2 linked regions of the Thioclava sp. GXIMD2076 genome follow. The protein of the gene in region 2 binds, or shares a complex with, the protein of the main gene of each other region. Links are inferred from orthologs where the notes say so. Each region holds a gene or a part of one and is shown on either strand. Other genes may lie near its edges.

What was found.
Region 1: the proteins of pnp (region 2) and WDB91_RS13560 are in contact, whole or in part, in a cryo-EM structure (PDB 9QH0), measured with the Escherichia coli proteins. The link is inferred for Thioclava sp. GXIMD2076 from one-to-one orthologs.

Annotation. Positions count from the first base shown.
Region 1 is NZ_CP149932.1:2,740,564-2,744,027, reverse strand. What follows is about bases 150-3,294. They hold WDB91_RS13560 (ribonuclease E/G), read right to left. Parts: upstream 2,978-3,294; coding sequence 350-2,977; downstream 150-349. Other genes in these bases: WDB91_RS13565 (sigma-54 dependent transcriptional regulator), read left to right, coding at 150-205. Outside these bases: more of WDB91_RS13565, read left to right, coding at 1-149. UniProt on the Escherichia coli protein: Endoribonuclease that plays a central role in RNA processing and decay. Required for the maturation of 5S and 16S rRNAs and the majority of tRNAs. Also involved in the degradation of most mRNAs.
Region 2 is NZ_CP149932.1:614,531-617,786, forward strand. What follows is about bases 71-3,007. They hold pnp (polyribonucleotide nucleotidyltransferase), read right to left. Parts: upstream 2,643-3,007; coding sequence 498-2,642; downstream 71-497. Other genes in these bases: WDB91_RS03070 (stealth family protein), read right to left, coding at 71-419; putP (sodium/proline symporter PutP), read right to left, coding at 2,931-3,007. In the rest of the region: more of WDB91_RS03070, read right to left, coding at 1-70; more of putP, read right to left, coding at 3,008-3,256. UniProt on the Escherichia coli protein: Involved in mRNA degradation. Catalyzes the phosphorolysis of single-stranded polyribonucleotides processively in the 3'- to 5'-direction. Also involved, along with RNase II, in tRNA processing.

The sequences.
Region 1 (3,464 bases), 2.1 Mb from region 2 along the record:
CAATGACAGCTCGATTCCGGCCATCACCACCGAGGGCAAGCCGCTCAAGGAATATGTCGAGAATTTCGAGAAGATGCTCATCGATAATACGATGCGCCGCCATAAGGGCTCGATTGCCAGCGTGATGGACGAGCTGTGCCTACCGCGCCGGACGCTGAACGAGAAGATGGCCAAATACGGGTTGGCCCGTCAGGACTACCTCTGACCCCGTTCGGGCAAGGACTTTTCGACTGGCAAAAAGGCGGGGGCTACCCCGCCTTTTTTAATATCGGGTGGTTGCAGGCGGGGGACCCGAATGATGCACGCACCGGATAGGAAAGAGGCCGGGACTGAGCCCGGCCTCCGTAAGTTAATTTCCTGCGTTCCACCAGCCGCGACGCTTGGGAGCGGTGGGCGCGTCGGGCTGATCTTCCGCCATTGCCGGTTCGGGTGCAGGCTCCGGCGTGGTCTCGGCTTGCGCGACCGGCGCGGCAGGCGCGGCGATCTCGGCCAGCCCCTCATCCGCTGAAGCCTCGGCAACGGGCTCGGCGGCAGGTTGCTCGGCGGGCGCGGGCGCGGCCTCTGCGACGGGCGCCTCTTCTGCCTGAACAGGCGCGTTCTCCACCGTATTCGCCGATGCCTCTGATGCGGCCTCGGTCTCGTCTTTGCGCGAGCGGCTCCGGCTCCGCGAGCGAGTGCGCTTCGGCTTGGGTGAATCTTCCGGTGCAGTCTCTTCAGCCGGTTGCTCCGCTGCCTCTTCCGCCTTTTGAGGCTCGGCATCCGCTTCGGCATCGGTGTCCGCATCCGATTTCGAGCGGCGGCGCGAGCGGGAACGCGAACGTTTCGGTTTGGAGGCCTCTTCGGTGTCTACCGTCTCGTCTTCCGCGCTCTCTTCGGAGAGGTCGTCCGCATCCTCGGCGCTCTCGTCATCCGACTCACCCTCGATACCGTTCTGCTCACCGTTGGACTTCCGGCGGCGACGACGGCGGCGTTTCTTTTTCTTCGGGCCTTCTTCGCTGGTCGTATCGCTCGGAGTGTCTGTCAGGGTCTCCGGTGCGTCCTCGTCTTCCGCATCCGCCGTTTCCGCGTCGATGGCGGCGTCGAACTCCTCGAGCTCGGTCATGAATTCGGCACTGGCATGGACCACATTCGAGGTCACTTCCGCCACCACACGCGTGGCCGTCTTGAACTTCTCGAGCGTGTAATCGGGCGAGACAAGCGCCGGATCCGCCTCGATACGCACAGACAGACCATAGCGGCTCTCGATCAGCGCGATATGCTCTCGCTTCTGGTTGATCAGGAAGTTGGCCACGGCGACCGGCACACGCACCAGCACCTCGCGGGCGCGTTTGCGGGTAGCTTCTTCCTCGATTGCGCGCAGGACCTGCAGCGCCATACTGTCATCCGAGCGGATGAGGCCCGTGCCGTGGCAATGCGAGCAGGGCTGCGTCGTGGATTCGATCATCCCCGGGCGCAGACGCTGGCGCGACATTTCCATCAGGCCAAAGCCCGAGATACGGCCCACCTGGATGCGGGCGCGGTCGGTCTTGAGCTTGTCTTTCATCCGCTTTTCGACGGCGGTGTTGTTCTTGCGCTCGTCCATATCGATGAAGTCGATGACGATCAGACCGGCAAGGTCGCGCAGGCGCACCTGACGGGCGACCTCTTCCGCGGCCTCGAGATTGGTCTTGAGCGCAGTCTCCTCGATCGAGCCTTCTTTGGTGGCACGGCCAGAGTTGACGTCGATGGCCACGAGGGCCTCGGTCACGCCGATCACCAGATAACCGCCGGATTTCAGCTGCACTACGGGGTTGAACATCGAGGCCAGATAGCCCTCGACCTGATAGCGCGCGAAAAGCGGCAGCGCCTCGGCATAGTGCTTCACGTTCTTCGCATGCGAGGGCATGATCATCCGCATGAAGTCTTTGGCCGCACGGTAGCCGCGCTCGCCCTCGACCAGAACCTCGTCGATATCCTTGGAGTAGAGATCGCGGATCGAGCGTTTGATCAGATCGCCTTCCTCATAGATGGGGGCAGGGGCGACCGATTTCATCGTCAGTTCGCGGATCTGCTGCCACATGCGGATAAGGTATTCGTAATCGCGGCGGATCTCGGTCTTGGTGCGCTGAGCGCCGGCCGTGCGGATGATGAGGCCCGCGCCCTGCGGAACTGACAGTTCCGAGGCGATTTCCTTGAGTTTCTTGCGGTCGGGTGCATTAGTGATCTTGCGCGAGATGCCGCCACCACGCGCGGTGTTGGGCATCAGAACGCAGTAACGGCCTGCAAGCGAGAGATAGGTGGTCAGGGCCGCGCCTTTGTTTCCGCGCTCTTCCTTGACGACCTGGACCAGCATGATCTGGCGGACCTTGATGACTTCCTGAATCTTGAAGCGGCGTGCGCGGGGCTTGCGCGGACGGCGGATCTCTTCGGTTACATCTTCTTCGGCAACCGACTCGATATCGTCATCGCTCTCGGAGGCGTTATCGTCATCCTGATCATCCGAGAGATCGTCAAGCGAGCCCTGATCCTCGTGCTGGTCGTCCTCGTCGGTCGGATCGGCAACACCCATGCCCGGAATGTCTTCCGAACGCAGAGTTTCATCTGCGGCAGCGGCTTCGGCCTGAGCTGCGGGGCTGTCATCCTTGCGGGAAGAGCGGCGACGGCGGCGCGAACGCTGTGGTTTGTCCTCTTCCTCGTCATCGGATTGCGCCATGGCCTGTTCTTCGGCCAGGAGCGCCTCGCGGTCAGCGGAGGGAATCTGGTAGTAATCGGGGTGGATCTCGGCGAATGCGAGGAATCCGTGGCGGTTTCCGCCGTAATCAACGAACGCTGCCTGAAGCGAGGGCTCGACCCGCGTCACTTTCGCGAGGTAGATATTTCCCGCGAGTTGGCGCTTGTTTATCGTCTCGAAATCGAATTCCTCGACTTTATTCCCGTCCACAACCACCACGCGGGTTTCTTCCGCGTGCGTGGCATCGATCAGCATCTTCTTTGCCATTTATCCTGCTTTCCCACAGAGGCACCCGCACGCGGCATAAGCCGGGCGGGCGGGGTCTGTGGTCTGTTTTTGGGGCGTGAGCGCGAGGTGCCAGAGGGAAGGCGGCGGCGTTTGGCCTGCCCGACATCTTCCTTGGTCTATCCACTCGCGTCATCGCGTTTCATCCTAAAAGCGGGGTAGGACCCTAAGATCTGCCCCCAAACTGTTGCCGTTCTTCCCATGAGCGGGTTGCCCGGCGTGGCTACGGCCTTGCGGCCAATCGGTTGATCCTGGACGGGGCCGCGCGAGTGCCGCGCAGACCTTCCGACCGGAAGTCAGCGAAATCCGTGGGTGTGGGTCACATCGCGTGACGATACACCAACATAATTACGACAATAGACGTTGCCTTGTGGAAAACACAATCTGTTTTTCGTCAACGAATGGTTAACAAAGGTTTATCGGAAGGTCAGGCGGCCTAAAATTACGCTCTTTGTGAGAAATATGACCG
Region 2 (3,256 bases):
TCGTCGTTGAGATATATATATTTCTCAGCCAATCCCGGAATGCGGTGCAACATGACTTCGATGGAGCGCGAATTGAACGTTGGAAGACAATTCTCATGCCCTGCAAAAATATCCTTGTGATCGATGATACGGATCTTGCCTGGTGGACAGAGGCCCTCTTTGACAAAATCGCCCAAAAACTCTGGCGTCTGATCATCCGTAACAAGCCAGATCGTCCGCACATCCGGACAGAATTTCAGGATCGAGGCTATACAGAAATAGATCTCGCCAACTTGTTGGAAGCGTGTCGGCAAAAGGCCTTTAGAATGTGCTTTTGCAGCATCCTCGCTAAACTGCGCCCGCTTTCGCAGGTGCTTCGGGTCATTTCCATCAACCCAAGAAATAACAGCGTCCAATTCAGGCATTGAGGCTTCCAGCATCCAGCATCCATCTCAAAAAATCAGGCGGCCCCAGCAAGGAGGCCGCCTGACTAAAGTTTTTAGCATAGATCGCTGGGATCAGTCTGCTTTTTCTTCTTTCTTCTCCGGCGCGACTTCTTCGCCGGTTTCTTGGTCGACCATCTTCATGCCAAGGCGCACCTTGCCGCGATCGTCGAAGCCAAGCAGTTTGACCTTCACCTCTTGACCCTCTTTGAGGATGTCCGACGGGTGGTTCAGGCGCTTGTTGGCGATCTGCGACACGTGCACGAGGCCGTCACGCTTGCCGAAGAAGTTCACGAAGGCGCCGAAATCGACGAGCTTCACAACCTTACCGGTGTAGACCTTGCCTTCTTCCGGCTCTGCCACGATCGAATAGATCATGTCATAGGCCTTCTTGATGGCTTCACCATTGGCCGAGGCGATCTTGATGATGCCGTCGTCATTGATGTCGACTTTCGCGCCCGAGGTTTCCACGATCTCGCGGATGACCTTACCGCCCGAGCCGATCACTTCACGGATCTTGTCGGTCGGGATCTGCATGGTCTCGATGCGCGGTGCGTGCTCGGAGAACTCGGTGCGGCCGGTGGACAGCGCCTTGTTCATCTCGCCCAGAATGGTCATCCGGCCGTCTTTGGCCTGTGCCAGAGCCTGTTCCATGATCGCGGGCGTGATGCCTGCAACCTTGATGTCCATCTGCAGCGAGGTGATGCCGTTCTCGGTGCCCGCCACCTTGAAGTCCATGTCGCCCAGGTGGTCTTCGTCACCGAGGATGTCGGTGAGGACCGCATAGCGACCGTCGTCTTCGAGGATCAGACCCATGGCCACACCTGCCACCGGAGCTTTCAGCGGAACGCCCGCATCCATCATCGACAGCGAACCGCCGCAGACCGAAGCCATCGAGGAAGACCCGTTCGATTCGGTGATCTCGGAGACAACGCGGATGGTGTAGGGGAAGTCGGTCGCAGCCGGCAGCACCGCTTGCAGCGCGCGCCATGCCAGCTTGCCGTGACCGATTTCACGACGGCCGGGCGAGCCCACGCGGCCAACCTCGCCCACCGAATAGGGGGGGAAGTTGTAATGCAGCAGGAAGTTCGAGCGGTAGTTGCCTTCGAGCGCGTCGATGATCTGTTCGTCATCGCCGGTGCCCAGCGTGGTCACAACAAGACCTTGGGTCTCGCCACGGGTGAACAGCGCCGAACCATGGGTGCGCGGCAGGATGCCCACTTCCGAGGTGATCGGACGCACGGTGGTGTTGTCGCGGCCGTCGATACGGGCGCCACCATTGATGATGTCACCGCGCAGAATGCCCGATTCCAGCTTCTTGATGGCCGAGCCGAGATTGGCATCTGCCAGATCTTCTTCCGACAGCGCTTCCTTGATCGCGGTCACGGCAGCGGAGATCGCATTGGTGCGCTCTTGCTTGTCCTTGATCGCGAAAGCGGCGCGCATCTGGGTCTCGCCAGCAGCTTTGACCTTGCCATACAGCTCGTCATAGTTCGGCGGAACGAAATCGAAGGGCTCTTTCGCGCAGGCTTCGGCCAGATCGATGATCATGTCCAGAACTGGCTGCATCGCGTCATGGCCAAATTTGACCGCGCCGAGCATTTCTTCTTCCGACAGCTCGTAGGCTTCGGATTCCACCATCATAACGGCGTCTTTGGTGCCGGCGACAACCAGATCGAGGCGCTGCTCGGGGTTGTTGCGCAGTTGGGTCATGTCCTCGCATTCGGGGTTGAGGATATATTCCCCATCCACGAAGCCAACGCGGGCAGCCGCGATCGGACCCATGAAGGGCACGCCCGAGATGGTCAGGGCTGCCGAAGCCGCGATCATCGCGACGATATCGGGCTCGTTGACCAGATCGTGGCTGAGCACGGTGCACATGACCAGAACTTCATGCTTGAAGCCCGGAACGAAGAGCGGGCGGCAGGGACGGTCGATCAGACGCGCGGTCAGCGTCTCTTTTTCCGTCGGGCGTGCTTCGCGTTTGAAGAAGCCACCCGGGATCTTACCGGCTGCGTAGTATTTCTCTTGGTAGTGAACCGTGAGCGGGAAGAAATCTTGACCCGGCTTCGGTGCTTTGGCGAAGGTCACGTTGGCCATGACCGAGGTCTCGCCCAGCGTGGCGATCACGGTCCCATCGGCCTGACGTGCCACCTTGCCGGTTTCCAGCGTCAGGGTCTCTTCGCCCCACTGGATGGATTTTTTAGTAACGTTGAACATTCAGCGTATCCTGTCTGGAAACCTCACAGGCGTATCCCGTGGGCTCCCGTTTGCATGGCGGCCCCATTGCCGCCGCCCCTCTATCCTGTGCATGTGCCCCGGGGGCTCGGGCGTCACGTCTCAGATGCATCGGCTCATACAGGAAAATGCGGCTCAGGGAAAGCAAACTGTGCGACATCGCGTCACCTCTTTGGTTAACGGCCCCGTTAGCGTTTCCCGTGAATCATTGCCCGCAACAAAAAAGGCCGCAGCGGGGGCTGCGGCCTTTCTGTGTTGGAGATGTGGCGCTTATTTCGCGCGGAACTCGCCGGAATCGCGGGTGATCAGCGTCACCACGATGATGGCGATGAAGGCCGCGACGAAACCCGGGATGATCTCGTAGAGGCCGGTAGAGGCGGCAAGCCCAGAATAGATCCAGAAGATCACCGTGCCCGCCCCCACGATCAGACCTGCCAGCGCGCCTGCGCCGTTCATCCGCGGCCAGGTCAGCGCGAGGATCACCAGCGGGCCGAAGGCGGCACCGAAACCGGCCCATGCGTTGGACACAAGCCCCAGCACCTCGGAATTCGGGTCCGCCGCGATCCAGATCGCCACAACGCCGACCAGCACGATCG